2 regions of the Blautia sp. MSK17_66 genome follow, and region 2 is predicted to be linked to the other one. Evidence: predicted binding sites of a transcription regulator. Region 2 holds the regulator's gene; the other holds the start of a gene.
The links. The regulator HrcA, encoded in region 2, represses chaperone genes, less so after heat shock. The targets are predictions, from matches to a motif close to TGTTAGCACTCNNNNNNNNNGAGTGCTAACA.
Positions count from the first base shown of each region.

Region 1: the regulator HrcA is predicted to act here: its motif matches at 14,524-14,554, upstream of htpG (molecular chaperone HtpG).

Region 1 covers NZ_JAJBNQ010000007.1:23,664-40,002, reverse strand. Annotated here, with positions in the region: gene LIR34_RS05115 (serine hydrolase) at 24-1,484, shown strand; gene LIR34_RS05110 (sn-glycerol-1-phosphate dehydrogenase) at 1,690-2,964, shown strand; gene ispF (2-C-methyl-D-erythritol 2,4-cyclodiphosphate synthase) at 2,967-3,461, shown strand; gene cysS (cysteine--tRNA ligase) at 3,479-4,888, shown strand; gene LIR34_RS05095 (Mini-ribonuclease 3) at 4,873-5,298, shown strand; gene rlmB (23S rRNA (guanosine(2251)-2'-O)-methyltransferase RlmB) at 5,295-6,038, shown strand; gene LIR34_RS05085 (sigma-70 family RNA polymerase sigma factor) at 6,055-6,654, shown strand; gene LIR34_RS05080 (hypothetical protein) at 6,756-7,121, shown strand; gene LIR34_RS05075 (glutamine--tRNA ligase/YqeY domain fusion protein) at 7,178-8,845, opposite strand; tRNA gene LIR34_RS05070 (tRNA-Thr) at 8,920-8,992, opposite strand; gene LIR34_RS05065 (Maf family protein) at 9,187-9,780, shown strand; gene LIR34_RS05060 (HAD family hydrolase) at 9,785-10,465, shown strand; gene LIR34_RS05055 (HAD family hydrolase) at 10,443-11,270, shown strand; gene LIR34_RS05050 (glyoxalase) at 11,249-11,506, shown strand; gene LIR34_RS05045 (hypothetical protein) at 11,746-14,502, shown strand; gene htpG (molecular chaperone HtpG) at 14,631-16,339, shown strand, end outside.
Region 2 covers NZ_JAJBNQ010000013.1:29,670-46,008, reverse strand. Annotated here, with positions in the region: gene LIR34_RS08400 (RNase J family beta-CASP ribonuclease) at 1-1,222, opposite strand, end outside; gene LIR34_RS08395 (DUF1292 domain-containing protein) at 1,716-1,973, opposite strand; gene ruvX (Holliday junction resolvase RuvX) at 1,984-2,406, opposite strand; gene LIR34_RS08385 (IreB family regulatory phosphoprotein) at 2,409-2,681, opposite strand; gene mtaB (tRNA (N(6)-L-threonylcarbamoyladenosine(37)-C(2))-methylthiotransferase MtaB) at 2,718-4,049, opposite strand; gene LIR34_RS08375 (HPr family phosphocarrier protein) at 4,198-4,434, shown strand; gene thiI (tRNA uracil 4-sulfurtransferase ThiI) at 4,541-5,722, opposite strand; gene LIR34_RS08365 (cysteine desulfurase family protein) at 5,775-6,929, opposite strand; gene LIR34_RS08360 (16S rRNA (uracil(1498)-N(3))-methyltransferase) at 6,950-7,693, opposite strand; gene prmA (50S ribosomal protein L11 methyltransferase) at 7,698-8,651, opposite strand; gene dnaJ (molecular chaperone DnaJ) at 8,889-10,073, opposite strand; gene dnaK (molecular chaperone DnaK) at 10,234-12,105, opposite strand; gene grpE (nucleotide exchange factor GrpE) at 12,283-12,915, opposite strand; gene hrcA (heat-inducible transcriptional repressor HrcA) at 12,945-13,997, opposite strand; gene LIR34_RS08330 (pyridoxal phosphate-dependent aminotransferase) at 14,228-15,385, opposite strand; gene uvrB (excinuclease ABC subunit UvrB) at 15,538-16,339, opposite strand, start outside.

The DNA of each region.
Region 1 (16,339 bases), on a different contig from region 2:
CTTATTCATAAAAGGAGAAGATAATGAAATCTGAACGCAGCTATAAAAAAATAACAGCTCTGGCACTTGGTCTGTGTCTGACGATTTCCAGTGTGACGGTAAGTACAGTAGCAGCTTCGGACAGTCTTTTGTCCGTTACGGAAGAAGCACAGATCAGACCCATCCAGGATGGATCTGGCAAATATCTCATGAAAAGTGACGGATTTTACTGTCTGAAAGAAGATGGCGGTAAGGATGCGGCGGCAGCCGTACACTATTTTGATGAAATGAAAATCGACGGAACAGTGCTGGATGGATTTTATTATCATGATGAAAGTGGCTGTTATCGGGCAGAAAGTCCTCATATTGTAAAGATCAGCAAGCTTACCTGCATGAAACCTGATGAAAATGGGGACACAGTCGAACAGAGTTTTGACGGATATTATATGGTGAATAATCTTGGAAAACTGACGGCAGCCCCTCAGGTGAGATATATAGATAATCTTACAATGGATGGAATCACATTTAACGGATATTATTATTTTGATGAAAATGGAAGAATGGTGACAGAGACCGGAATGCATGAACTGGAAATGTCATCCAATGGACAGATGTTTTCAGGAACATATTATTTTGGCGGTACGAATGGTGTGCTTGTACAGGAGGCCGGAACCACACCGGATGGATTTCCGGTAGATGAGACCGGTAAGGTACAGGAATTAGAAAATCTTGGAATAGAAAATCTGAAGCCTCAGCTGGAATCCGTAATTGCAGGGTACGATGGCAACTGGAGCGTTTATGTCCAGGATCTGGAAACAGGAGAGGAAATTATCCTGAATGATACGCCAATGTATTCGGCAAGTCTTATCAAGGCATTTGTGATGGCAAAGACGTTTGAGGATATGGAACTTGTTCTTGAGAATGAAGCGAAGCAGATGAAAACGGATGCAGAGAATGCAGCAGTACAGACAAAGGTGGATGATCTTCTGACGAATATGATCACTGTCAGCGACAATGAATCCTGCAATGAACTTGGCAGACTGCAGTCAGAGAAACATGATTTTCTGGATGGGGCACGAAAGGTAAATGAATATCTGGAAAAAGAAGGATATTCGGAGACAAGTTATCAGAGCACTCTTCATCCATCGGCTTCTCCAAAGCTTAGTCTGGGTGAAAGAAATATGACCTCCGTAAAGGACTGTGGACTTTTGCTGGAACGGATTTACAGAGGGGAATGTGTCAGCGAAGAAGCATCTGAGCAGATGCTGGAACTTCTGAAGAGACAGGAGAATACAACAAAGATCCCGGCAGGAATAAAGGATGAAGTAGAGACTGCAAATAAGACCGGAGAAACTGATGAGGATCAGCATGATATTGCAATTGTATATGGAGTTAAAACTACATATGTCCTGTGTGTGATGTCAGAAGGCTGGAAAAGTGGCGGTGATGCTGTCGAAAATATCCGGAATATTTCCAGCATGGTCTATAATTATCTTAATCTCTGAATATGTTGCTGTGAACGGAGTGAACAGTAACTTTACCTGAATATAGCCTGATAGATACATACCTGCCTGCGTTGCTTTTTGGCAGGAAATCATGTATAATATCGAAATGTAATAATCTGGAATAGATTTTGAACAAGTTGCTGTGAACGGAGTGAACAGTAACGATTTCATCAGACACAGTATAAAATCAGGAGGAATAAATTACATGCGAGTCGATACGGATGACTTTGCCCGACCTTGTGGGTGCGGGAAGAATCACCATGTAGAAGTAAAGGAAATTTTAATTGAAGAAGGAGCAGTAGAAAAGCTTGAAGAGGCAATGTCGGACGGCTTTCTTAAGAAATATATATCACCGCTTCTTATCTGTGATACTAATACATGCAAGGTGACAGAGGATATCATGGAGGATATTTATGACCGCTGTCAGGTGCTTGTACTGGATGCTGAGGATCTTCATGCGGATCAGCATGCAATTAAGATCGTGGAGAATAATATGGAAGAAGATATTGATCTGATCCTGGCAGTAGGAACAGGAACGATCCATGATATCAGTCGGTATATGGCTTTTCAGTACAAAATTCCCTTTATTTCCGTTCCAACGGCAGCAAGTGTGGATGGATTCACATCTACAGTTGCGGCAATGACCTGGAATGGACTCAAAAAGACAGTACAGTCGGTACCGCCTGTTGCTGTTTATGCTGATTCAAATATTTTTGCAGAGGCACCTAAGCGTCTGACTTCATCAGGCGTATCAGATCTTCTGGGAAAATATATCTGTCTTCTGGACTGGAAGATCGCCCATATGCTGACAGACGAATATATATGTGATGAAATCATTAAATTAGAGGAAAAAGCAATGAGGACGGTGCGCTCCTGCCTGGCAGATATTTCAGAAGGAGATAAAGAAAGCTGTGAGAAGCTGATGTATGCTCTGATCTTATCCGGTCTGGCAACCCAGATGGCCGGCAATTCCAGACCTGCTTCCTGTGCGGAACATCAGCTTTCTCATTTGTGGGAACTGGAAGTGCTCAATGGCCCTCTGGATGCACTTCACGGAGAAATGGTTTCTGTGGGAACGATGATCGTTCTCCGGGAATATAAACGCGTTGCAAGAGCCATCCGGGAGGGAAGATGCAGTGTCCGCACACAATGGGAAGATGACACGGAACTTCTTGAGAAGACTTTTGGAAGCAGAGGCTTTTTTGAGGGAATTGTTGAGGAAAATACACCGGAACCTCTTTTGAAGATCAGTCCGGCAAGGCTGGAGGCCTGTCTGGATGAAATTGCCGGTCTTATAGAGGAGCTTCCGGAGGAAGAAGAACTTGCTCGCATGATGGACAGAGCGGGATGTAAACGGAGTGTGTATGAAATCGGTCTGTCGGAGGAAATTATACCTCAGAGTCTGAAACTGGCTCCTTATGTAAGGCGGAGACTCAGTTTCTTAAGAATCTTACGGATGCTCAGAATAGAAGGAGAATGATCATGAGAGTTGGAATGGGATATGATGTACATAAGCTGACAGAAAACAGAGACCTGATCCTTGGAGGAGTCAAAATCCCCTGGGAAAAGGGACTTCTTGGACATTCTGACGCAGATGTACTGCTTCATGCAGTGATGGATGCCCTGCTTGGAGCAGCAGCACTTGGAGATATCGGGAAACATTTTCCGGATACAGATCCGAAATATAAGGGGATTTCCAGTGTGAAGCTTCTGATCCATGTTGCTGAACTTCTGAAAGAACATGGATATGAAATCGGAAATATTGATGCAACGATCATTGCACAGAAACCAAAGATGGCACCGCATATTCCGCAGATGCGTAAAAATATGGCCAATGCGCTTGGAATCCTGGAATCAAAGATCAATATTAAGGCAACTACAGAAGAAGGGCTTGGATTTACCGGGACAGGAGAGGGAATCTCTTCTCAGGCAATCTGCCTTCTCACGGATATACAGGATGCCCCTGTCACTAAATAATACTGGAGGAAAGAGACATGAGACTTTTTAATACAATGTCACGTAAAAAAGAAGAATTTGTACCGCTGGAAGAGGGAAAGGTGCGCATGTATGTGTGCGGACCTACGGTATATAATCTGATCCATATCGGAAATGCAAGACCGATGATCATTTTTGACACTGTTCGCCGTTATCTGGAATACAAAGGCTATGATGTCAATTATGTTTCAAATTTTACAGATGTAGATGACAAGATCATCAAGAAAGCAAATGAAGAAGGAGTAAGTCCGGAAGAGATTTCACAGCGTTATATTGCAGAGTGTAAGAAAGATATGGCAGGCATGAATGTGAAGCCAGCTACCACACATCCTCTTGCAACACAGGAAATCGATGGAATGATCGATATGATCCAGACCCTGATTGACAAAGGCTATGCATATCCTGTCGCTGATGGGACTGTATATTTCCGTGTAAAGAAATTCAAAGAATACGGCAAACTTTCTCATAAGAATCTTGATGATCTGCAGTCAGGTTTCCGTTCTCTGCAGGTATCCGGTGAGGATCAGAAGGAAGATTCGCTGGATTTTGTACTCTGGAAACCAAAAAAAGAAGGAGAGCCATACTGGAAATCTCCATGGTGTGACGGAAGACCGGGCTGGCATATTGAATGCTCTGTCATGTCAAAGAAATATCTTGGTGAGGAGATTGATATCCATGCAGGTGGAGAGGATCTTGTATTTCCACATCACGAGAATGAAATTGCACAGAGTGAATGCTGCAATGGAGTTCCTTTTGCAAAATATTGGATGCACAATGCATTTCTGAACATTGATAACCGTAAAATGTCAAAATCTCTTGGAAATTTCCGCACAGTTCGAGAAATCGGTGAGAAATATGATCTGCAGGTTCTCCGCTTTTTCATGCTGAACGCACACTACAGAAGCCCGCTCAATTTCAGTGCAGATCTGATGGAATCTTCCAGAAATGCTCTGGAGAGAATCACAGAAGCAGCAGCAAGACTTCGCGACCGCAAGGCAGCAGCTGCTGCTCAGGAAGCAGCAGAAGAAGAACGAAAGCTGATGCAGGAAGAGGAAGCTTTTGTGACCAAGTTCGAAGAAGCTATGGATGATGATTTTAATACAGCAGACGCACTGGCAGCAGTTTTTGAACTTGTTAAATTTGCGAATACCAATGTGCAGGAGGGAAGCTCAGCAGAATTTGCAGCATATACTCTGGAAGTGATGACCAAACTCTGTGATGTTCTCGGATTGACTCTTGAGAAAAAAGAAGAAATTCTTGATGAAGAAATTGAAAACCTGATCGCTGAACGTCAGAATGCAAGAAAAGCAAAAGACTTTGCCAGAGCAGATGAGATTCGAGGACTGCTTCTTGAAAAAGGTATCGAACTGAAGGATACTCGTGAGGGTGTAAAATGGAAACGAATCTGATGCAGCTTGAAGAACAGTTTCATTTAAAACAGCAGGATCTGCGGAGCTATTCTCCACTGACCTTGGCATATATCGGTGATGGGATTTATGAACTGATCATTCGCACGATTCTTGTAAAGAAGGGTAATTGTCCGGTTAATCAGCTTCACAAAAAGGCAAGTGCACTGGTAAAGGCCGCTTCACAGTCAGCGATCATGGAAGTGATCGAGGAGAAACTGACCCAGGAAGAACATGATATTTATCGCAGAGGCCGTAATGCACATTCACCTACCATGGCAAAGCATGCCACTATGGCAGATTACCGAAGAGCAACAGGGTTTGAGGCGTTGATGGGATATTTATATTTAAAAGAAGATTACACACGGATGATCGAACTGATCCGTATGGGAATCGGAGAGGACAGATTATGAGTGAACAGATTGAAGGCCGCAATGCGGTTCTGGAAGCCTTTCGTTCAGGCAAGTGCGTAGATAAACTTTTTATCCTGGATGGTTGTCAGGATGGACCGGTACGCACAATCGCGAGAGAAGCACGCAAAAAAGACACGATCATTAATTATGTATCGAAGGAAAGACTGGATCAGCTCAGCGAAACCAGAGCACACCAGGGAGTGATAGCCCAGGTTGCTGCATATGAGTACAGCACAGTGGAGGATATTCTTGAGAAGGCAGAAGAAAAGGGCGAACCGCCATTCCTGATCCTTCTGGACAATGTGGAAGACCCTCATAATCTTGGGGCGATCATCCGTACTGCAAATCTGGCGGGAGCACATGGTGTTATCATCCCGAAGAGAAGAGCTGTCGGTCTAACATCCATAGTTGCCAAAACATCAGCAGGGGCAATTAATTATACTCCGGTTGCCAAAGTAACGAATCTGGTACGTACTATGGAGGAACTCAAAGAAAAAGGAATCTGGTTTGTCTGTGCCGATATGGGCGGAGAAAGTATGTACCGTATGAATCTGACAGGACCGATCGGACTTGTGATCGGAAATGAGGGAGAGGGAGTCAGTCGTCTGGTGAAGGAAGCATGTGATTTTACTGCATCGATTCCGATGAAGGGGGATATCGATTCCCTGAATGCGTCTGTTGCAGCTGGCGTTCTTGCCTATGAGATCGTAAGACAGCGTCTTGCATCAGAAAGCAAATAAGAAATGGAGTTTCTTTATGTGCCGGTATGCGAAATGCACAGATGAAGAATTGATTGCCAGACTCAGGTCCGGTGAGGCAGAAATATCAGATTATCTGATGGAAAAATATAAAGGATTTGTTCGCAAGAAAGCAAGAACCATGTTTTTGATCGGTGGAGAAACGGATGATCTGATACAGGAGGGAATGATTGGACTTTTCAAGGCTGTCCAGAGTTATCAGCCAGATAAGGAAGCGTCATTTCAGACTTTTGCGGGGATGTGCATTGACAGACAGCTTTATAGTGCTGTCCAGAATTCAAACAGACAGAAGCATAAACCATTGAATTCCTATATTTCGCTTAGCGAAGAGCAGGAATCAAATGAACTGGAGGCTTCATGGTGGGAAAATCCCGAAAACATTATCATTGATCAGGAAAGTGTCAAGAATCTTGAACAGGAAATCCGCAGGGTACTAAGTCCGATGGAAAATCGCGTTTTGGAATATTATCTGAAGGGCTATGGTTATGTCCGGATTGCAGAAATGATGGGAAAAACACCGAAATCCATTGACAATGCATTGCAGAGGATACGAGGCAAGATTCGAAATTTTTCACTTTCCTTTTGGGATAAACAATAGTATAATTATTCTAATCTTTATGACAAAGAACAAACTGTGAACAGAGCGAACAGTAACAACAAACTGACTGAAAGCCAGAGAAATGAAAGGAGCAGAGTATTATGGCAAAATTAAACAAATATTGGGGATTTGTTGCAGTTGGAGCAGCTGCGGCCGTAGCTGCAGGAGCAGTGGCAGCACTGGTTTTGAAGAAAAAACCGCTCGATGATTTCGAAGACGATTTTGATGATGATTTCGAAGATGACTGCGAAGAAGAGAAAGAGCAGGAAGAAGACAAGAAAGAAACCAGCGAATCATTTAAAGCCTGGGAAGAAAACGAAGAGGCGGTTGATGAATCTGTCGAGAAAGAAGCGGAAGAAGCAGAGGCAGAGAAAGCAGTCGAAGATGAAATAAAAGAAGAGGTTCAGGAAACTGAGGAAACAGAAGAAACAACAGAAGAAGCAGAAACTCCTGAGACAGAAGCGTAATCGATAAATATGATAAAAAATACCCTGCCGGATTACCGGCAGGGTATTTTTGAGATTCAGGCTTTTGGAAGTCTGAATGAACTTTTGAGAGATACGATACGATTAAATACCGGTTCGCCTTCCTTAGAATCATGAATATCAGCACAGAAGAAACCGTTTCTTACAAACTGGAAGCTGTCATATCCTTTTGCTTCCATAAGTGCTGGTTCTACATAAGCAGTTACGGTGGTCAGGGAGTTTGGATTTACATTCAGAGAACCATCTTCCTTGTTGTAAACACCCTTTTCTTCATCTACGATATTTTCATAGAGACGAACAGTTGCCTTTCCTGCATTGGAGGCTTCTACCCAGTGGATAGTTCCCTTGACTTTACGTCCGTCCGGAGCGTTTCCTCCTTTGGTTTCCGGATCGTAGGTGCAGTGTACAACACGTACAGTGCCGTCATCGTCTGCCTCGAATCCTGTACAGGTAACGAAATAAGCGTTCATCAGACGAACCTCAGCATCTACAAAAAGCCTCTTATATTTACGCGGCGGATCGATCATGAAGTCATCACGCTCAATGTATAATTCTCTGCTGAATGGAATCTTACGAGTTCCAAGAGCCTCATTTTCCATATTGTTTGGAGCTTCCAGGTATTCTACCTGTCCTTCTGGATAGTTGTCGATCACAAGCTTGATCGGATCAAGAACTGCCATCATACGAGGACGTTTCAGCTTAAGATCCTCACGGATACAGTACTCCAGCATAGCGTAATCAACAGAACTGTTGGCTTTGGAAACACCGCAGAGATCAACAAACATTTTGATGGATTCCGGAGTAAAACCTCTTCTTCGAAGAGCAGCGATGGAAACAAGACGAGGATCATCCCAGCCGTCAACAATACCATCCTCGACAAGCTTTTTGATGTAACGCTTTCCGGTAACAACGTTTGTGAGGTATAATTTTGCAAATTCAATCTGTTTTGGTGGCTGAGGATATTCCAGCTCTCTTACAACCCAGTCATAAAGCGGTCTGTGGTCTTCGAATTCCAGTGTACAGATAGAATGTGTGATGCCCTCGATAGCATCCTCGATCGGGTGGGCAAAATCATACATTGGATAGATGCACCAGGTATCACCGGTTCTGTGATGTGTCATATGGGCAACTCGATAAATAACCGGGTCACGCATATTCATGTTAGGAGATGCCATATCGATTTTGGCACGGAGGACTTTTTCTCCGTCCTGATATTTGCCGTCTTTCATTTCTTCAAAAAGCTGAAGGTTCTCTTCGACGCTGCGGCTGCGGTATGGGCTTTCCTTGCCTGGTTCAGTAAGAGTACCACGGTATTCACGAATCTGATCAGCAGTCAGATCACAGACATAAGCCTTACCTTTCTTGATCAGTTTGATGGCAGCTTCATACATCTGTGGAAAATAATCAGATGCGAAGAAAAGTCTGTCCTCCCAGTCGGCACCAAGCCATTTGATGTCAGCTTTGATAGATTCTACAAATTCGCTTTTTTCCTTGGTAGGGTTGGTGTCGTCGAAACGCATATTAAATTTGCCGTTGTATTCTTTAGCAAGTCCATAGTTCAAAAGAATGGATTTAGCATGTCCGATATGGAGGTACCCGTTAGGTTCCGGTGGGAAACGGGTGTGTACGGTATCATATACACCTTCGGCCAGATCTTTGTCAATGATGTTCTCAATAAAATTTTTGGAAACAGTTTCGTTCTCCATCTCTGTCCCTCCTGAGTAATTCTGTTTGATCTTTTTTGATAGAAAAAAAACCCTTGAATCACTCAAGGGTTGAAAGCTGATGACGGGAATCGAACCCGTGACCTCCGCCTTACCAAGGCGACGCTCTACCGACTGAGCCACATCAGCAATTACTTCATAAAGCGGTTAACTGCCGCTCACAGTTGATAATATTAGCAGAAGTAGAGATTGTTGTCAACACTTTATTTTGACTTTTTTTAATCTTTTTTGGAAAAGAGTTTTTGCTATTTTGATAGTTGCCAGTTTGGTGGGGAGAGGGTATACTGAAACAGAAGAAAATGATATATAAGGAAGATATATACATGAAGAAAATCATACTTGCTTCGGCATCGCCAAGGAGAAGAGAACTTCTGGCAAATGTCGGTGTGATCTTTCAGGTATGCCCTGGAAACAGCGAAGAGAGGATCACAAAGGAAATACCGGAAGAAATCGTAGAGGAATTGTCATTACAGAAGGCAATGGCAGTTGCGTCAAAATTTGATATGGAAGATGGAACGATTATTCTGGGTGCAGATACGATAGTGTCTTTTGATGGGAAAATTCTTGGAAAACCCAGGAATGAAGAAGAAGCAGTCAATACACTGATGATGCTTCAGGGAAATACACATCAGGTCTACACTGGTGTGACCGTCATGGAACAGAGGGAGAATTCGTCCTGGAAGACGCTCACTTTTGCAGAATGCACAGATGTTTCTTTTTATCCTGTATCTGAAGAGGAGATTCGGGCATATGTGGCTACAGGGGAGCCAATGGACAAGGCTGGAAGTTATGGTATCCAGGGAGCATTTGGCGCATATGTAAGAGGCATCAGAGGTGACTATACAAATGTGGTAGGACTTCCGGTAGGAAGACTGTTTTACGAAGCAAAAGAACATGGAATAGAATTACGAGGATAGAATCATGATAAAGGCATGTATTTTTGATCTGGACGGCACTCTTGCCAATACACTGGACTCTATGGCATATGTTGCAAATGAGATCCTGAGAGATATGGGACTTAAAGAACAGCCGACAGAAAACTTTAAATATTACAGTGGCGAAGGGGCGGATATGCTTGTGCGCCGATGTCTCAGAGACGCCGGAGACCCTGAGCTTACTCGTTTTGAAGAATGCAGAGAACTTTACAGAAAGAAGTTTGATGAAGATCCCTTATATAAAGTGGTTCCGTATGAAGGAATTATGGAACTTCTGCATGCATTGAGAGCGGCAGGTGTGAAACTGGCAGTGTGTACCAATAAACCGCATATAGCAGCAGTTAAAGTCATTGACAAAATGTTTACAGGATGCTTTGATCTGGTGATCGGACAGAGTGACGCGATCCGCAGGAAACCGGCTCCGGACGGCCCTCTTAAAGCAGCAGCAGAATTTGATGCCTTACCGGAAGAATGCATGTATATCGGAGATACAAAAACAGATATGGAAACAGGTACAGCAGCTGGTATGCATACAATAGGTGCATTATGGGGGTTCAGAGACAGGGAAGAACTTGAAAGCAGCGGTGCTGAGATTGTGGCAGAGAAGCCTGAGAATTTACTGAAGATATACGAGGAACTAAATTATGATAAAACTGGTTGCAAGTGATCTGGATGGGACACTGCTTCTGAATGGAGCGCAGAGCCTTCCAGAGGAACTTTTTCCTTTAATAAAGAAATTAAAAGAACTTGGTATTTTATTTGTGGCAGCAAGTGGAAGGCAGTATGCAAATATGAAGCGTTTGTTTGAACCTGTGGCAGATGAGATGGCTTTTATCAGCGAAAACGGAGGCTTGGCTGTCCAGAATGAGAAGGTGCTCTACCAGGATAGTTTTCCACCGGCACTGGTAAAAGAACTTGTAGAAGTAATCTATGACAGAAAGGGAGCGGAATTCACCTGCTCCACGAAAGACTTCTATTATATCCGTCCAAAGACAGCGCATTACAGAGATTTAATGCTGAATGTGGTCAAAAACAACTGCAGAGATATCGAGAGCTTTGATGAGATCAAAGAGCCATGCATGAAAGTGGCCGTATATGAAAGAGAAGGAATTCAGGAAGAGTCTATCCGTTACTGGCGAGAACGCTTTGGAGATAAGTGTACAGTAGTGACATCGGGATTTGCCTGGGTAGATTTTGTTCCGTTTGAGACGAACAAAGCAAGAGGTCTTAAGGAGTATCAGAAGCGTTTTGGCATAAAACCAGAAGAGTGTGTTGTATTCGGTGATGAATATAATGATATAGCAATGCTGGAATCGGTACCGTACAGCTTTGCCATGGCTCATGCGAAGCCAGGTGTCAAGAGGGCGGCTGCCTATCAGACAGAACGAGTAGAGCTGATCCTGGAGAAACTGATCCGGGCAGGAGGAAATATGGAGGAGGTATTGAGAGAATGTATACAAAAGAAAGCATAGAAACATTTCTGCAAAATCAGGGACGGCTTTTTGATGAAGAAGTCGCAGCTTCTTATGAAGAGGCAGAGGAATTTCTGGAAGATTGTATGGCAATGGAATTAAAAACATTAAAGGAAGTTCGTGCGTATTTTGATGAGTCAGGGGCGGATATAAGCGGAATGACAGACGAGGAACTGGAAGATGCAAGTGAGGTGTTTAGGCTTCCTTCAGGTGGATATCTTGTAGTAGAAGGATAGAATGAAACTCTGAGACAGTTCCATGAAGAATAAAGAACAGACAAGAAAAAGAACTCCATTCATTTGGCGAAAGAAAGCCTTAAAGAATGGAGTTCTTTTGTGCTTTATGTAAAATAGAGATTACATGATATTGTTGTATCATGCTATAATGACGATACAGGAAGAGAAAAACACAGTAATATTGCGTGCGTGGCATGAGTGAGTTATGATGAAAAATATAATCCAAAAGGAGGAAGATTATGAGCAGAAGGAGATTTCTTGCGATTATTATGTCTGTGTTTATGATATTATCGCTGCTTCCGGCGACAGTATTTGCAGAGACATCCAAGGCACTGGACGGACAGTTAAAAATCCAGGGTCTGGCAGCAGCAGGAACCGTACTGAGTGCTGATTTGAAGGGGATAAAAACAGAGGGAGTAACAGAGGACAGTGTCAGTTATGAATGGTTCCGTAAGACACCAGAGGATGAGAAAAAAGAACAGCAGGGTGAAAAACCGGAACTGAAACAGCTTGGTAAAGAAAAGACATATACAATAGTAAAAGACGATGTGGATTCAAAGATTGTTCTTACGATTACCGGACTGGAAGACAAGGGATTCAGTGGCAGCCTGACGGCAACTACGGCAACTGTCGCAGAAACGGTAGAAGCGGCAGAACAGAATCAGACGAAGACAGAATTGAATACTGAGGATATGGGGGAGAATGAGTCCCAGGATGCAAACGCATCCGAGGAAACATCAGAAGAAACACTGGAAATCCCTGAAGCAAAGGAAGAGGATGAAGCGGGATCCGAATCTGTGGATGGAATTCCGGCAGCAACGGAAGATACAGAGACATCACAGCCGGAACAGTATGAACAAAATACAGAAGAAGAGCCAAGTTTAAATGAATATCAGGAGGAACTTTATCCAGAGGAAAGCAACGAAAGTTCAGAAGATGTAGAAAATGCGGCAGATAATGAACAGACTTCCGGTGATGCAGGAAGTTCTTCTGTGGAGGGAATCCCGGCAGCAACGGAAGATGGAACCTATGGAGAGGGAGATTCCATTCCGGAAGATACAGACGAGAAAGCCTATCAGGCAGAAGCAGAAGTCGGAGATGGAAGCAGTGATGTTCTGAACTTTGGAAATGTTGTTCCGGGGCAGGAGGATGAACTGGCACAGTATATTACGATCAAGAACACAGGAACAGAAACACTGAATTTTGTGGGAATCAGTCCGGAACATTTTGCAGTACAGGATATTACAGAACCATTGGAGGCCGGACAGAGTGTGCAGGTATGGATTGCACCGAGAGTAGGAACACAGTCTGGTACTTACGATGATACAATCACCTATCAGACAGAGGAGGGGGCAGAAGCCTCTTTTCAAGCACAGATGACCATCACAGAAGAGGGGGCAGAAAACACACCGACACAGGCACCGGAGAACACACCAACGCCGGAACCGACACAGATACCGGAAGATACACCGACGCCGGAACCGACACAGGTACCGGAAGACACACCGACGCCGGAACCGACACAGATACCGGAAGACACACCGACGCCGGAACCAACACAGGTACCCCTGGAGAGTAAGGTTCGTTCTGATATGGCTGAAGCGGATTTTGGAAGCGTGGTAGAGGGTTATACAGAGGCACCGCAGGCAAAGACCGCAACGTTGACGAATGAAGGTAATGCAGATGCAGTTCTGTCAGATGTTTTTAGTGATCAGGGGGAAATTCGATATTTTGATGTTTCCTTATCATCGCAGCAGATATCTGCAAATGGCGGTATAGCTGCATTCTCAGTACGTCCGAAGAATAACCTGTCAGCAGGTACTTATACAGAGTCGTTTACAATCACAGATACCACTTCCGGACAGAATATTGTGCTCACAGCATCTGTCACGGTTGATACAGCAAAGCACAGTCTTGGAATTTCAACAGATACACTTGATTTTGCAAGTGCCAAAAAGGGGTACAACGGAATTGGCGGACAGCAGGTCACAGTGACGAATAATGGCAATGTGACGGAAACGCTCATTCAGCCGACTGCAAAATATTTTACAGTAACAGCCTCTTCTGCACTGACTATCCAGCCAGGGGAAACAGCAGTATTTACAGTAACACCAACATCTGGCCTTGATGTGAACAGTTATCAGGAAACGATAAAAATTTCTTCAGAGGCGACAGAAACTGCTTTCGATGCATATTTTCAGGTACTTAAAGGAACAGTTTCTCTTACAAAGATCCAGAATCCATCAGATATCAGTGGAATTGCAAACGGTACAGCAAAAGACGCACAGAAATTGCAGCTGCCTTCCGTTGTAGTAATTGAAACCACTGGAGGAAAGGCAAAGGCGAAGGTTGCCTGGGATGTTCAGAACTGTTCCTATAAGGTTTCTGATACAGCAGCACAGAGTTTTACAGTGAAAGGAGCAGTGACACTTCCAGATGGAGTGGACAATGATAATAAGGTGGAACTGGCGGCTTATGTCAAAGTCAATGTAGAAGCCTATGCACCTAAGAAAGCTTCAGCAGATGACAACAAGATCACAGGAATTGAGCATAATGGCGTTTATACAACACAGTCCAAAATATCTTTTACAGCAGTGGGAGCAGGAATGGATAACAGCTCACCTAAGAAGGGGGATATCCGTTATATTCCGCTGAACTGGACTGTTATTAATACAAATACATGGGACGAAGCACCGTATACCGCCTGCTTTGGATTAGCCAAAAGCGGAGATTATACATTGAAGGTTGTTTTTCAGCAGCAGCAGTATAATGGAGAAAGCTGGAAAAATACGGATGCACAGGATACCAAACAGGTGGCATTCAGTATTACCAAAGCAAAGGTTACTGCACCGGGAACAAATGTAACGCCGACTGCAAATCAGAAAAAATCAGTGCGGACAAATGATGCTACAGTGATTCTGCCCTTTGTCATTGTATTACTCATTGCAGTTGGAGCAATCTGCGGTATAATCTATTATAAAAAGAAAAAGAAATAAGAAACGATATAAATACTGATTTGTTAGCACTCATTTTAAATGAGTGCTAATTTTTTCTTGACTTTTATAAAAAATGGTATTAGTATATATAAAAATGAAATCAAAAGAAACAAAGGAGCGTGTTTTTTATGGCAGCAAAACATGGAAATTTGTCAATCAACAGTGAAAATATTTTTCCTATAATAAAAAAGTGGCTGTATTCAGACCATGATATTTTTGTAAGAGAACTGGTGTCCAACGGATGCGACGCGATCACCAAACTTAAGAAGCTGGAAGTAATGGGAGAGTATACATTCCCGGATGATTATAAGCCAGCAGTACAGGTAGTGGTGGATCCAGATGCCAAAACCCTGAAATTCATTGATAATGGTATCGGTATGACAGGTGATGAAGTGGAGGAATATATCACACAGATCGCTTTTTCCGGTGCAACAGAGTTTCTTGAGAAATATAAGGACAAAACTACAGATGATCAGATGATCGGACACTTTGGACTGGGATTCTATTCTGCATTTATGGTTGCAGATGAAGTGCATATTGATACACTTTCTTACAAGGATGGAGCAACAGCTGTACACTGGACCTGTGATGGCGGAACAGAGTACGATATGCAGGATGGTGACAGAACAGTACCAGGAACAGAAATTACTTTATTCCTGAATGAAGAAAGCCTGGAGTTCTGTAATGAATATCGTATGCGCGAAGTGATTGAGAAATACTGTTCTTTCATGCCGGTAAATATTTATCTCTCCAAGGCAAATGCAGAACAGGAATATGAGACGATCGATGAATCAGAACTTCGTGATGATGATGTGGTTGTAGAGCATATTCATGAAGAAGCCAAAACCGAAGAGAAAGAAAATGAAAACGGTGAGAAGGAAGTTGTAGAAGTTTCTCCTGCAAAGGATAAGGTTAAGATCAATAAGCGTCCGGTATCTTTAAGCGATCCTAATCCATTGTGGATGAGACATCCGAATGAATGCACAGATGAGGATTACAAGGAATTCTATCGTAAAGTATTTATGGATTACAAGGAGCCTCTGTTCTGGATTCATCTGAATATGGATTATCCATTTAATCTGAAAGGTATCCTGTACTTCCCGAAGATCAACACAGAGTATGACTCCATTGAGGGAACCATCAAGCTGTATAACAATCAGGTATTTATTGCGGATAACATCAAGGAGGTAATTCCGGAATTCCTGCTCCTTCTTAAAGGTGTGATCGATTGCCCGGATCTTCCACTGAACGTATCCAGAAGTGCTCTGCAGAATGATGGATTTGTCCAGAAAATTTCAGAGTATATTTCCAAAAAAGTTGCCGACAAGCTGACAGGTATGTGCAAGACTGACCGGGAATCCTATGAGAAATACTGGGATGACATCAGTCCGTTTATCAAATTCGGCTGCATCAAAGATGGTAAGTTTGCAGAAAAACTGCATGACTATATTCTGTTCAAGGACCTCGACAATAAATATATGACTCTGAAAGACTGTATTGAACAGAATAAAAAAGAAGAGCCAGAAGAAACTGCCGAAGCAAAAGATACAGAGACAGAGAAAACTGATGAGGATAAAGAACCGGAAAAGACCACTATTTTCTATGTGACAGATCCGGTGCAGCAGAGCCAGTACATCAATATGTTTAAGGAGGCAGGAAAGAATGCTGTGATCCTGTCACACAATATTGATACTGCATTTATCTCACATCTTGAGCAGAAAGATCAGACCATTCAGTTTAAGAGAATTGATGCTGATCTTACAGAAGAACTCAAAGGTGACGGAGCAGCAGATGAAGAGACTGCCAAGACCCTGACAGAACTGTTTCGTAAGAGCCT
Region 2 (16,339 bases):
CGGATGCCAGGATAAAGATATTCTCCTTCGGGATTCCAAGATCCTCCGCAACGTGCTTCTGGGCTGTCAGATGACGGTACTCGCCATGTACCGGGATTGCATATCTCGGTTTGACAAGTGAATAAATAAGCTTGATTTCTTCCTGGCAGGCATGTCCTGATACATGGACATCCTGGAAGATAACCTTCGCACCTTTCATGGAAAGTTCATTGATAACCTTGGATACAGCCTTCTCATTTCCCGGAATCGGGTTGGAGCTGAAAATAATCGTATCGTTTGGTTTGATCGTGATCTTCTTGTGGATGTTGGCTGCCATACGGGAAAGAGCCGCCATGGACTCACCCTGGCTTCCTGTTGTGATCAGAACCACCTTATCATCCGGATAATTCTTGACCTGATCGATCTCGATCAGAGTGTTTTCCGGAATACGCAGATACCCCAGTTCAGACGCTACGGAAATAATATTGACCATACTGCGTCCCTCCACTGCTACCTTTCTTCCGAAACGATATGCAGTATTGATGATCTGCTGTACACGGTCTACATTGGATGCAAAGGTCGCAATAATGATCCTCGTTGTCCTGTGCTCGTTAAACAGACTGTCAAACACCTTTCCGACTGTTCGTTCGGACATGGTAAATCCCGGACGTTCTGCGTTGGTACTGTCGCACATCAGGGCAAGGACACCCTTCTTTCCAATCTCGGCAAAACGCTGCAGATCGATCGCGTCTCCGAATACCGGTGTATAATCCACCTTAAAGTCACCTGTGTGTACTACGATTCCCGCCGGAGAATAGATTGCCAGGGCAGACGCATCCTGGATACTGTGGTTTGTCTTGATAAATTCGACTGCAAAATCGCCAAGGTTGATCACCTGGCCATGCTTTACTTCTTTTAACTTGGTGGAACGCACCAGGTTATGCTCTTTAAGCTTGTTTGTGATAAGTCCCAGTGTCAGCTTTGTAGAATAGATCGGCACGTTGACTTCCTTCAATACATAAGGAAGAGCACCGATGTGATCCTCATGTCCGTGCGTGATTACAAAGCCTTTGACCTTGGAAATATTTTCTTTGAGGTAAGTCACATCCGGAATGACAAGGTCGATTCCCAGCATGTCATCCTCTGGGAAAGAAAGTCCACAGTCCACAACAACAATGCTGTCGCCGTATTCAAAGGCTGTGATGTTCATTCCGATCTGTTCCAGTCCGCCCAGCGGAATGATCTTGAGTCTGGCTGCACCTTTACGTCCACGTTTGCCGGTGCTTCTGCTCTGCGGTTTATTCTGCTGTTTGTTCTGCGGTTTCGCCGGTGCTTTAAGAGCAGCTTTTGCCGGTGTTTTGGATGAGCCGTTCTTGAAATTCGCTCTGCTGTTCCGCTCTGTTCTCTCTGTCTTGTCGTTTCTGTCCGCTTTTTCGCTTCGCTCAGTGTATCTGTTATTCTTCTGTGATTTATTGTAACGATAACTGTTTTTTCTGTTTGACGGTCTCTTGTTATCGTTCGGTCTTTTGTCATAACTGCTGTATCTTCGTTGTGTTTCTTTTGCTTCAGCTGTATTTTCAGTTATATTATGTTCATTCTTCAATCAAGCACCTCCAAATTATTCTGTGCGTTTTGTGCACACTAATCAGGAATACCGGCGGCATTCCTTCCAACTATGCAGACTGTATTTGGTTCTGCGTAACTGCTCACTATCCCGGCAGTTATGATCTGCCTGCTTACATTTCAAGGTCTACGTCATCAAGCATCTGCTCAAAAACCTTGTAAACTGCCTGCAATTCCTCGTCATCCTCTACCATCTCATAGCAGGCCTCCGGCTCTTCACCTTCGGAAACATCCTTGAGGATATATGCAACCGCTTCCTCATCCAGGGAATCCGATACCAGAAGGTAAGATACTCCTCCTATCATAGTCTGCTCTTCAATGTAGAATTCTTCTACTGTTCCGTCCGGAGACTGAAATTTAATTTTTTCCATTTTATCACCCTTATTTTGTCAGAGAATCAAGATATCCCTGTAAAATAAAAACTGCTGCAAGTCCATCCAGATACTGCTTACGGTTCTCTCTGCGCACACCCGCCTCCATAAGGGTGCGGTCTGCCTCAACGGTTGTCAGTCTTTCGTCCCACATAACAACCTCAAGCCCTGTACGCCTCTTCAGCATCTCACCAAACTCCAGCGCTTTCTCTGCACGTTCCCCTACAGTATTGTTCATATTCTTCGGATAACCGACCACGATCCGCTCTACATCATATTCCTTCGTCAGAGCTTCTATACTCGCAAGGGTCTGTCGCAGCTTGTTTTCCTGTTTTCTCCAGATCGTATCCAGTCTTTGGGCAGTCAGTCCCAAAGGGTCACTGACTGCCACGCCAACTGTCTTAGATCCATAATCAAGTCCAAGAATCCTCATGATCAACGTTCCCAGGATTTGTTCTTAATATACTCGTTTAACAGTTCCTCTACCAGTTCATCTCTCTCAACTTTCATGATCATGCTTCTGGCACCCTTATGGCTGGTGATGTAAGTTGGATCTCCGGACATAATATAACCTACGATCTGATTGACCGGATTATATCCTTTCTCGTCCATTGCGGTGTACACCAGGTCCAGGACTTCCTTTACTTCCAGTTCCTGTTCTGGTTTTGTTCTGAAATATTGTGTATTTCCTAAATTGTTTTCTGTCATTTTCTCTCACGTCCTTAATAAGATTTCTTCTTTATTCTAATATAATTCTTCACAAATTGCAAGAAGCACATGTTCATCTGCAAAATCAACCGCTTTTGCTCTGACAAGATCATTGACTTTGTGGTCTTTCGTCTTCTCGATCACAGCACGTACATACTCTTTGCTGTGTGCCATGAAATATGTCTTTCCGTTAATTTCTACTTCTTCCTCAAGAAGCAGCTCCAGCGTCTTTCCAATCATGGATGTCTCATATTCTTTTGCACGAATTTCATGAAGAGCGATCATCTTTTCACTCCGGATGGATTTGACAGCCTCGGTAAGCTGTCCCTCCATAACCGCCGCCTTTGTCCCCTGTCTTCTGGAATATTTAAAAATATGTGTCTCATAGAAGTGGATATTTTTTACAAATTCATAAGACTCCTCAAAATCTTCTTCTGTCTCCATCGGGAACCCTACGATCACATCCGTTGTCAGGGCAGGGGAAGGATAAAACTTACGGATAAGCTCACATTTCTCTGCATATTCTGCCGCACTGTATCTGCGGTTCATATTTCTGAGTGTCTTATCGCATCCACTCTGCAGGGAAAGATGGAAATGCGGGCAGACCTTCGGAAGTGATGAGATTCCTTCCATAAATTCCTCTGTAATAATACGCGGCTCTAAAGAACCCAGACGGATTCTCTGGATACCCTCCACCTCATGCACGGCCTGGATCAGTGACAGAAGACTCTCCCTTTCTTCCTCTTTAAAATCCACACCATAGGAGCTTAAATGAATTCCGGTCAGAACCACTTCCTTATAGCCTCTTGCTGCAAGTGCCCGTACCTCGTCCAGCACTTCAGCAATCTTTCTGCTGCGAACACGGCCTCTCGCATAAGGGATGATGCAATACGTACAGAACTGGTTGCATCCGTCCTGCACCTTGATATAGGCCCGTACATGTTCTGCCGTATAGCCTATGGAAAGATCCTCGTATTCTTTTGTCTTGTTGATCTCGATCACTTTTACTTTCTTGGTGTGTTCTTTTTCATATTCTTCCAGTGCTTCTACGATCTGCTTTTTCTGATTGTTTCCAAGGATCAGATCCACCGCACTGTCCTCTTCCAGCTTCTGTGTATCTGTCTGGACATAACATCCTGTCGCCACAACAATGGCGTTCGGATTCATTTTCTTTGCCTTATGGAGCATCTGTCTGGATTTACGGTCTGCGATATTGGTGACTGTACAGGTATTGATCAGATAAATATCCGCCCCTTCTTCAAAAGGAACGATCTCATATCCTGCTTTCTCCAGAAGCTGCTGCATGGCCTCTACTTCATATGCATTTACTTTGCAGCCCAGATTGTGAAGGGCAACTTTTTTACTCATATTTTACCTCGATCATTTTTTTAATTGTTTTAATTTTTTCAGACTTTGCCAGAGTTTTTAACCGAAATTTCATTATATTTCCCTTGACTTTTTCAGGGGGTACAGGTAAGATTACTGTTGAAAGAACATAAAAGGAGGATTAATCATCATGAAAACATTAAAGATTTCCCTGAATTCCATCGATAAAGTGAAGGCATTTGTGAACGAAATCAGTAAATTCGACTGCGATTTTGATCTGGTATCCGGAAGATATGTAATCGATGCCAAATCTATCATGGGTATTTTCAGCCTTGATCTTTCCAAACCGATCAACCTGAACATTCACGCAGAAGGAAGTACTCTTGATTCTATCCTGGCTGTTGTTACGCCATATGTCATTGAGTGATTCTGCATCGTTCCGGTTTCTGACCGGACACATCAGACAGTTTTAAAACAGCTTCATTGTGCAACCACATATGAAGCTGTTTTTTTGTACCTTTTTTCAGGATCTGTTACTGAATTTCAATGATTTCTGTTGTAGCCAGTGCTTCTTCCATCAGCTGATCGATCTTCTCGCTCAGTTTCTCCTCAGATCTGCGGATCACCTTGAGGTTCGGCTTTGTTACAGGATGTTTTGCAACAAAGATCGTACAGCAGTCTTCGAACGGCTGGATGGATGTCTCAAATGTATTGATCTTTCTGGAAATCTGAACGATTTCTTCTTTATCAAAGCCGATCACCGGACGATATACCGGAAGTTCACACGCTTCGTCTGTCGCAGCAAGACTCTGCAGGGTCTGGCTTGCCACCTGACCAATACTCTCACCTGTGATAAGTCCAAGACATTTATCCTTGCGAGCAAAATGCTCTGCGATACGCATCATATAACGACGCATGATGATCGTCAGTTCCTCATGCGGGCACTGATCGTAGATATAAAGCTGAATATCTGTAAAGTTGACTACGTGAAGTCGGATCGGTCCGCTGTAGCGGGCTACCAGCTTCGCAAGATCTACAACCTTCTGTTTCGCACGCTCACTGGTATACGGCGGAGCATGGAAATAAACTGCCTCTATCTTGACACCGCGCTTTGCGATCATATATCCGGCAACAGGGCTGTCAATACCTCCGGAAAGAAGAAGCATGGCCTTTCCGTTTGTTCCGATCGGCATTCCTCCCGGACCCGGAATAGTTTCGGAATATACATAAATCTTGTCTCGAATCTCTACGGATAAGGTCATCTCCGGATGATGCACATCTACAGAAGCCTGCGGGAACGCATCCAGGATTTTCTCTCCGATCCCTGCGCTGACTTCCATGGAAGTAATCGGATAGGATTTCTTTGCTCTTCTTGTATACACCTTAAAGCTTCCTGCATATCCAGGATATCTTGCTTCCATATATGCCACGACATCCTGTGCCATCTGTTCAAATCCCTGATCCTCATAGATCACAACCGGGCTGATGCCCACAATACCGAATACTCGCTGCAGTGCCTCTACCGCTTCATCAAAATCATATTTCTCCGGGCAGAACACATATACACGGCCCTGCTCCTTTGTTACTGTAAATTCGCCCTCTACCGGCTCCAGAGCCAGTTTCATCTGTTTTACAAGGGCATCTTCAAAAAGATATCTGTTTTTTCCCTTGATGGCGATCTCTGCATATTTGATCAAAAATGCATGAAATATCATACTGGTATTTCTCCTCCTGTTTTTTTATCAGGTTTCTCACCTGAACTATATATTATTTTCTTGAATATCGTCTGAGCATCGGAACCAGTGTTTTCATGGTTTCCAGGAACTGATCCGCTTCTTCGATCGTGTTTTCCTCACAGAAGCTTAAACGGACAGTGCTCTCGATCTGATCCTTGGACATTCCCATTGCACTTAAGGTTGCACTTGGCTTTCTCTTGTGACTGGAGCATGCACTTCCTGCCGAAATATAGATTTCTTTGTCCTCCAGTGAGTGAAGCAGAACCTCGCTTCGAACTCCCATGACGCTGATGCTTAAGATCTGCGGTGCCCCCTCGCGAAGAGGCATTCCATTGATACGGATATCCTCAATCTGAGAAAGTCCCTCTGCGATATGCTCCTTGAGCTGATACATATGCTCTACATTCTCATCCAGATTCTTATAAATCTGACCTGCTGCCACGCCAAGGCCGGCGATTCCCGGTACATTATCCGTTCCGGAACGCATACCACTCTGCTGACCGCCGCCCAGAATCTGCGGGATGATCCTTACTTTCTCATTGATGTACAAAAATCCGATACCCTTTGGTCCGTGGATCTTATGTCCGCTGACTGCAAGAAGATCGATTCCCATCTTTTTGGGGTAGATGCGGTATTTACCAAAGCCCTGGATCGCATCCACATGATAAAGTGCCTTCGGACTTTTGGCATGAACCATCTTTGCAATTTCTTCCACCGGCATCACTGCACCGACTTCGTTATTTACAAGCATGGTGGATACCATGATCGTATCTGGTCTTAAAACAGTCTCCAGCGCATCCATCTTTACTCTTCCCTGCTCATCCACAGGAAGATAGGTGATCTCAAAGCCCTGTTCCTGAAGATACAGTGCCGGCTGACTGACTGCCGCATGCTCTACCGATGTAATGATGATGTGGTTTCCGTTTCTCTTATTTGCCATTGCACCGCCGATGAGTGCAAGGTTATCCGATTCTGTGCCGCCTGAGGTAAACAGGATTTCTTTTTCCTGCACCTTCAGAATACCGGCAATCGTCTTTGCTGATTCTTTTACATATTTTTCCGCATCTACACCCTTAAGATGCATGGCAGAAGGATTTCCGAAATCCTCTGTCATGGTCTTAACTACGATATCCTTTACGGAATCATAGCATCTGGTCGTAGCAGAATTATCAAAATAAATTTCCATAATATCCTCTTTTATTTCGCTTAGTTTTCAAGCTGGAACATCAGGACAGACAAAATCGCAAGTCCTGCTGTCTCTGTGCGGAGAATTCGCCTTCCCAGAGTGATCGGCTTCGCTCCGCCTTCAATTGCTGCTTCTATTTCTTTTTCTTCAAATCCACCTTCCGGTCCGATAAAAATCCCGACAGACTGTCCCGGCTCTATCCCCGCCAGAATTTCTTTGGTTTCCTGCATTCCCCTGGCAAGTTCATAGGGAACCAGACGAACATCCATGGATTCCGCGTATTTCAGAGCTTCCCTGAAGGTGAGTACTTCATGCACGTTCGGGATCAGCATACGCTTGGACTGCTTTGCCGCACTCTCTGAGATCTGCTGCCAGCGGGCTGTCTTTTTAGCTGATTTCCTGCCATCCAGCTTTACCACACATCGTTTTGTCTCCACTGGAATGATTTCGTACGCACCAAGTTCAACCGCCTTCTGTATGATGAGTTCCATCTTATCTGCCTTCGGCAGGCCCTGAAACAGGTAAATCCGGCATGGGAGCTCATACTCCGGCTCCTGCGAATAAACGATATGCAAAAGCACCTCATCCGGCTCAAAGCTCTCGATCGTACAGCGGTATTCATATTTACTTCCGTCACTGATCCACAGTTCCTCTCCCGTCTTCATGCGGAGAACGTTGGAGATATGATTTACATCACTTCCTGTGATATGGATCTGATGGGCTTCTTCATCGATCTGATGCGGCTCTACAAAAAACCTCTGCATGAAATCAGTCCTTTCTTGCTGTTACGCAGACCCACTCACCCTGCTTTGTAACTTCCACCAGAGTAAGTCCGGCCTTCTCTACTGCCTCTCTGACAACCTCTTCTTTGACATCCAGAATACCGGAAGTGATATAATATGCACCCTTTTTCATCTGGTGAACGATCACCGGTGTCAGCGGCACAAGCACATCTGCAAGAATGTTGGCAGCTACAATATCGTACCTCTCATATCCGACTTCATTCTGTACTTCTACATCATCAATGATGTTACCGATCATCATATCAAAGGTGTCATCCTCGATCTGGTTCGCTTCTTTATTGTCCTGTACAGCAGAAACAGCACACGGATCCAGGTCTGTTCCCACAACATGACCGGCACCAAGCTTAAGGGCTGTGATTCCAAGAATTCCGCTTCCGGTTCCGACATCAAGGATCTCTGCTCCGCGGGTCACATATTTCTTGAGCTGACGGATCACCAGCTGCGTAGTCTCATGCATACCGGTACCAAAGGCTGTACCCGGATCGATGTGAAGGATCATTTTGTCCTTGTCTTCTTCTGCGACTTCTTCCCAGGACGGAACGATCAGAATATCATCTACATAAAACTGATGGAAAAATTCCTTCCAGTTATTGATCCAGTCCTTGTCCTCTGTCTGTGATTCCTCGATGGTACCCTCTCCGATATCCATAAAAGTGCGCAGCTCTTCCAGTGCATTTCTCACATCACGAAGAATACTCTCCTTGTCTGCGTCCTCCTCCAGATAAAAATTCAGATAGGCAATCCCGTCATCCTCCGGTCCATCCGGCATAATGTCAACAAACATCTGTGCCTTGTCTTCCTCTGTCAGCGGCTGGTGATCCTGGATCTCAGCACCCTCCACGCCAATTTCTGCCAGTGTGCAGATGATCATATCTTCTGCCTCTGTTTTTGTCTTAATGGTAAAACGATTCCACTTCATATATCAAATCTCCTGTCTTATTCTATACGACAACTTTACGATATTTACGGATTATCCAACTGTTCCATAGCTTAAACCCTTACTGTTCACTCTGTGCACAGTAACCTGGCAAAACCCATTCTAAATCACCATACAGGCACGAACAGCTTTTGTCTTTTAACCCTTCTATCTAATATACATGAAAGCACAAAAAAAGAAAAGAGGGAAACCCTCTTTTCCTTAAAGTTTCTGTTATTTTTAGTCCTCAAATGTCTCTTTGAGTTTATCCATAAAGCTCTTTTTCTTCTTTTCGTTCTTCTCAGAACCGCCCTTTTTTTCATCGAGGGTGACATTTCCACAGGCCTCATCAAATCTGCGAAGTGCTTCTTTTGCCTCCTCGTTGAGCTTGGTCGGAACCTGAACGATCAGTGTAACGTAGTGATCACCACGGATATTTTTGTTTCTCAGGGAAGGAACACCCTTACCCTTAAGACGGATACGTGTATCTGTCTGGGTTCCCGGTTTCACTTCGTACACAACATCACCATCAACAGTATTGATATGGATCTCACCGCCCAGAGCTGCCTGTGCATAAGTCAGTGGTGCGGTAGAATAGATATTCATATCCTGTCTCTGGAAGATCGGATGACGGGCTACATTTACCTCTACAAGAAGGTCGCCTCTCGGGCCGCCGTTTGTACCCGGCTCTCCCTTCTCACGGATGCGTATGCTCTGTCCATTGTCGATACCGGCTGGGATAGAAACCTGAATCTTCTTGCGCGCAGAAGTATATCCTGTTCCACGGCAGGCACTGCATTTGTCCTTGATGATCTTACCGGTTCCATTACAGTCCGGACAGGTCTGTACATTACGGACCATACCAAACATGGACTGCTGTGTATAGACAATCTGACCTTCACCTTTACATTTCGGACAGGTAACTGGCTGTGTTCCTGGTTTTGCACCTGTTCCATGGCAGGTAGTACATTCATCCTTCAGCACGATCTCCAGTTCTTTGTCACAGCCAAATATAGCTTCTTCAAAAGTAATATTTACACGGGCACGTAAATTGGCACCTTTCATTGGTCCGTTATTGGCACGGCGTCTTGCGCCGCCTCCGAACAGATCTCCGAAAATATCTCCAAAAATGTCTCCCATATCTGCGCCATCGAAACCGCCAAATCCACCGTAGCCGCCGGCTCCACCGCCACCCTGCTCAAATGCAGCGTGACCAAACTGATCGTACTGTCTACGTTTGTCTGCATCACTTAAGACACTGTATGCTTCTGTAGCTTCTTTAAACTTTGCCTCTGCTTCTTTATCTCCCGGGTTTACGTCCGGATGATATTTTTTGGCTAATTTTCGGTACGCGCTCTTCAGTTCTGAATCACTGGCAGTCTTGCTGACACCCAGGACCTCATAGTAATCTCTTTTATCAGCCATCTTTTCTCTTTCCTATATGCTTTAGTTTTAGTTCTTAACTGTTCAGTATCCTCTACCTTCTGAATAGTTACTTTAGTTCTTATATCCAAGATGCCTCCCGTGCAGACCTGACATCTGCACCGGAGGCTTTATGATTATTTAATCTGTTTCTCAGTAACTTTTAGACCTCTTTGTAGTCAGCGTCCACAACATCATCATTGTAGCCTGCTTCATTTCCACCCTGAGCTGCACCTGCTCCCGGGTTCGGGCCAGCCTGGCCGCCTGCCTGCTGTGTCTGCTCATACATTTTAGCGAAAAGTTTCTGAGCACTTTCCATCATTTTTTCCTGAGCTGCTTTGATGTCTGCGATCTGAGCATCTGTCAGTTCTGCGTTTGCAGTCTGAGCAAGGAGATCCTTCAGTGCATTCAAGTCTGTCTCAACAGCTGCTTTGTCGTTAGCATCGATCTTGTCGCCTGCTTCTTTGAGTGCATTCTCAACCTGGAATACCATGGAGTCTGCATTGTTTCTTGTATCGATTCCCTCTTTACGTTTCTTATCCTGAGCTTCAAACTCAGCAGCTTCTTTGACTGCCTTGTCGATCTCGGAGTCAGACATGTTGGAACCAGCTGTGATTGTGATGTGCTGCTCTTTACCTGTTCCAAGGTCTTTTGCAGAAACATTTACAATACCGTTGGCATCAATATCAAATGTAACCTCAATCTGCGGAACACCACGACGTGCTGGCGGGATTCCATCCAGACGGAACTGTCCGAGAGATTTGTTGTCTTTTGCGAACTGACGCTCACCCTGTACTACGTTGATATCTACTGCTGTCTGGTTATCTGCTGCTGTAGAGAAGATCTGGCTCTTCTTGGTCGGGATTGTTGTATTTCTCTCGATCAGACGAGTTGCGATACCACCCATTGTCTCGATGGACAGTGACAGCGGAGTAACATCCAGAAGAAGGATATCACCGGCACCTGCATCACCTGCAAGTTTACCACCCTGTACGGAAGCACCAAGTGCAACACATTCATCCGGGTTCAGAGATTTGCTTGGCTCTTTGCCTGTCAGCTGTTTTACCTTATCCTGTACAGCTGGGATACGTGTGGATCCACCTACCAGAAGTACCTGGCCAAGTTCGGAAGCTGTGATACCTGCGTCAGACAGTGCACGGCGAACCGGCTCAGCTGTTTTTTCTACCAGGTCATGTGTCAGCTCATCAAATTTAGCTCTTGTAAGGTTCATATCGAAATGCTTCGGTCCCTCTGCTGTTGCAGTGATGAACGGAAGGTTGATGTTTGTTGTTGTTGCGGAAGAAAGTTCTTTTTTGGCTTTCTCTGCTGCTTCTTTCAGTCTCTGAAGAGCCATCTTGTCTGCGCTTAAGTCTACGCCCTCAGCTTTCTTGAATTCTTCGATCATCCAATCTGTAACCTTCTGGTCAAAGTCATCACCACCAAGACGGTTGTTACCTGCTGTGGAAAGAACCTCGATAACTCCATCACCGATCTCGATAACAGATACGTCGAAGGTACCACCACCTAAGTCGTAAACCATGATCTTCTGCTCTTTCTCGTTGTCAAGACCATAAGCAAGAGCTGCTGCTGTAGGCTCGTTAATGATACGTTTTACATCAAGACCTGCGATCTTACCGGCATCCTTGGTTGCCTGACGCTGAGCATCGTTGAAGTAAGCCGGAACTGTGATAACAGCCTCTGTTACGCTCTCTCCAAGATATCCTTCTGCGTCTTTTTTCAGTTTCTGAAGAATCATTGCGGAGATTTCCTGCGGAGAGTATTTCTTATCATCGATTGTTACACGATAATCTGTACCCATCTCTCTCTTGATGGAGGAAATTGTTCTGTCTGCGTTTGTTACTGCCTGACGTTTTGCAGGCTCACCAACGAGACGTTCTCCTGTTTTTGTGAAAGCAACTACAGACGGTGTAGTTCTTGCGCCTTCTGTATTAGCGATAACGGTCGGCTGTCCACCTTCCATTACGGCTACACAACTGTTTGTTGTACCTAAGTCAATACCAATGATTTTTCCCATGATAATATTCCTCCTGAATTTATTCTAAGATTTAAGACTATTAAATATTTCAATTTTTCCTTCCAGAATCAAGATGCTCAACGCATCTTTCGTGCTGCGCACTTACGATTCTGTCAGGATCGTGCCAGAAAAAGTAAATGTCTGCTTCGCAGCCGCTTCCTTTTTCTTTGGGCACGATCAGTTTGCGACTTTGACCATGCTGTGGCGAACTACGAATCCCTTGTAGGTGTAACCCTTCTGGAGTTCCTCTACAATGATGTTCTCGCCAACAGATTCATCCTCCACATGCATCACTGCATTATGGAAATCCGGGTTGAATTCCTTGCCGACAGCTTCGATCGGTTCTACTCCCATGCCTTCCATCGTAGTGATAAGCTGTTTGTAGATCTTCTGCATGCCATCTGCAAACGGATCACCTTCCGGAGCCTGTGCAAGACCTCTTTCGAAGTTATCCACAACCGGAAGCATCTTCTCGATGATGTCCTTCGCACCGATCACATACATACTGGATTTCTCCTTCTCTGTACGTTTACGGAAGTTGTCAAACTCAGCCATGCTTCGCTTCAGTCTGTCTGTCAGTTCTTCAACCTGCTGCTCTAATTTATTGTCCTTTTTCTTCTTGCCGAAGAAAGATGTTTTGGATTTTGTTTCTTTATCGTCATCTGCCTGGGCAGTTTCCTCCGCCTGTGCGTCCTGTCCTGCCGTTGCTTCCGGCGATTCTTCTGTCGGCTCGTTCACAGTTTCTGTTTCCGGAATATCCTTCTCTGTTTCTTCCTGCTCATTTGCCGCATTTTTATTTACTTCTGACACTTTTTTTTACCGCCTTTCTGCTCTGGCTTCTAGCCGTCTTCATTGCTTTTATTTTTGGTGAAAACCTGATCAAGTTCTACCTTGAGGGTCTTCAGACTGTTTACCACATTCTCATAATCCATTCGTTTCGGACCTACAATACCGATCGTTCCATGCATTCCTTCGCCCAGCTCATAGGTTGCAGTCACAACACTGCAGTCCTTCATAGTCGAGATCGGAAGTTCATCTCCGATATACACCTGAACTCCGGTACTGTCATCTGCCATACGCTCCTTGACTAGATCCACCAGCTGTTGTTTCTCTTCAAATGTGGAGATCAGGCCGGTCGCCTTCGTCGTATCGGATAACTCCGGATACTTAAAGAAGTTCGTGGCTCCTGACGTATAGATTTCCATATCGTCTTCATCAACATGAATCGTAGCTGCAACTGCATCCAGCACTCTTGCCACCAGTCCGCTGTGAATGCCTGCCTGTTCTTTCAATCTGGCGATCATGCCAAGGTTGATATCCTGGATCGGCAGTCCGTTCAGATTGGTATTCAGAAGCAGGTTCAGCTTCAGGATCGTCTCATCGTCCATCTCTTCATCCAGATCGATGATCTGATTTCGGATGACATTGCCTTCGCATACAACAACTGCTACCAGCTGCAATTCATTGACACGGGATAACTGAATAAATTTCAGCTTGCTTCCGCTGTACTGAGGAACGGAAATCATCGTCGCGTAATTGGTGTTGGAAGCAAGAACACGTGCTACTTTCTTAAGCACCTTATCCATCTTGTCAGTCTTCTCAATCATCAGATTACGGAGTTCCTCGATCTCATCCTCCTTCTCGCGCATCAGCTCATCCACATAAAGCCTGTAGCCCTTATCGGAAGGTATTCTTCCTGCCGATGTATGTGGCTGAACAATATATCCCATCTCTGTCAGATCAGACATCTCATTCCGGATTGTTGCTGAGCTGACATTCAGATCCTTATCCTTGGAAATCGTCCTGGATCCTACCGGTTCGCCTGTCTCCATGTATGTTCTGATGATCGCCTTGAGAATTCGTTTCTTACGATCTGTCAGTTGTTCATCCATGTTCCCAGCTCCTTTCCGTTTAGTCTGTTAGCACTCATCATTAAGGAGTGCTAACATCTATAGTGTTAAGATAGCACTGTCGTAATTATTTGTCAACAGATAATTACGAATTTTTTGAAAAAAACACAAAAATCACAGTTCAGACACAGATTAAGGAAATCTGACATTTCTCGACCTTCCCCATCTGATATCTTTCCTGTGATTTTTAATTTTTGTTCTGTTCTGTACAATTACAGGCCGCTTCTGCGGATGGACTCTACCACTTCTCTGATCTTCTCCGGCGGAAGCACCAGAGCGAAACGTACATAGCCCTCTCCATGAGGTCCAAAACTTGCTCCCGGTGTCACGATCACACCGGCTTTTTCCATCAGTTCCATGCAGAACGCCATACTGTCCGTCCGTCCTTTCGGGATTTTGGCCCAGACAAACATCGTTCCCTTGCCATTCGGGAGTTCCCATCCGATCTCTCTGAGTCCATTGCAGAGGGCATCTCTTCTCTCCTGATACATCTGGCACTGCTCCCTGACGCTCTCGAGCGGTCCTTTCAGTGCAGCGATCGCGGCTTTCTGAATAGGAAGGAACATTCCAAAATCAATCTGGCTTCTAAGTTTACGAAGTGCGGCAATCACATCCGGACGGCCCACCAAAAAACTGATCCTTGCTCCGGTCACATTGAAGGACTTGGAAAGACTGAAGAACTCCACTCCGATTTCCTTCGCACCTTCTGTTGCCAGAAAACTTCCCCCATGCGCCCCATCAAAGATAATATCGCTGTAGGCATTGTCATGGATGATCAGAATGTCATACTTTCTGGCAAATGCCACGATTTCTTCATAAAGTCCCGGCGTGGCGATACTTCCTACCGGGTTGGACGGAAGAGAAACTACCATATATTTGGCCTTTTTTGCAACTTCTTCCGGGATATCCTTTACATATGGAAGAAAATCATGCTCTGCCACCAGTGGATAATAGTATGGTATTGCTCCTGCCATCAGGCTTCCCGCTGCAAATACCGGATAACACGGATCCGGAAGAAGAACGACATCCCCTTCATCACAGAGTGCCATTCCCAGATGTCCCATGCCTTCCTGGCTTCCGTAAACGGTCATGACCATATCCGGTGTCAGCTCAACATCAAATCGTTTCTTATAATACTCACAGACTGCTTCCAGAAGCTCCGGAAGGTCTCTGAGGCTGTATTTCCAGTTGTTATCATCCATGGCAGCTTCTGCCAGGGCCTTCTTGATGTGTTCCGGCGTCTTAAAATCCGGTGTTCCCACACTCATATTATAAATTTTCATACCCTGCTGCTCCAGCTCCATCCGTCTGTTGTTCAGGGCCGCAAAGATTTCCTCTCCAAATCTGTCTAATCTTTTGGAAAACTGCATATCGACTCCCTCTTTCTACATAATGGTTTTATTTTATCACTCTCTCCATTACTGTACAAGAGTAAAGTGTAAATATTTTGCAGTTACATCACTGTTCTGCGATGCCGGACTTTAGGATCTTGTTATATATATATCAAGATGCCGGATTCTCCTTACGCTTCCAGTTCTTCCAGATTTTTCTTCAGTTCGATCATCTTGTCTCTGAGCTCTGCTGCCTGTTCAAAGTTCAGGTTCGCCGCCGCCTCACGCATCTGTTTCTCAACCTTCGTGATCAGCTTCATGAGTTCCTTACGGTTCATGGACTCCGGATCCTTTTTCAGCTTATCCTCTGTCTCAGCAACCGCTTTAGAAACCGTGATCAGGTCACGGACTGCCTTTCTGATCGTAGTAGGTGTGATTCCATGTTCTTTGTTGTATGCTTCCTGAATACTTCTTCTTCGTTCTGTTTCCTGAATCGCATTTCTCATGGAATCCGTCATCACATCGGCATACATGATAACATGGCCTTCGCTGTTTCGGGCTGCCCGTCCGATCGTCTGGATCAGCGAAACCTCTGAACGGAGAAATCCCTCCTTATCCGCATCAAGGATGGCAACCAGCGTGATCTCCGGAATATCCAGACCCTCTCGCAAAAGATTGATTCCAACCAGCACATCAAACACATCCAGACGCATATCACGGATAATTTCTGCCCGCTCCAGTGTATCAATATCCGAATGCAGATATCTGACCCGGATTCCCACATCCTTCATGTATTCTGTCAGATCCTCCGCCATTCGTTTCGTAAGAGTCGTGATCAGAATCTTGTGTCCCCTGTCCGTTTCTTTGTTTACCTCACTGATCAGATCATCAATCTGACCCTCGATCGGGCGAACCTCGACCTTCGGATCGAGAAGACCTGTCGGACGGATGATCTGCTCTGCACGCAGAAGCTCATGCTCCGCTTCATACTGT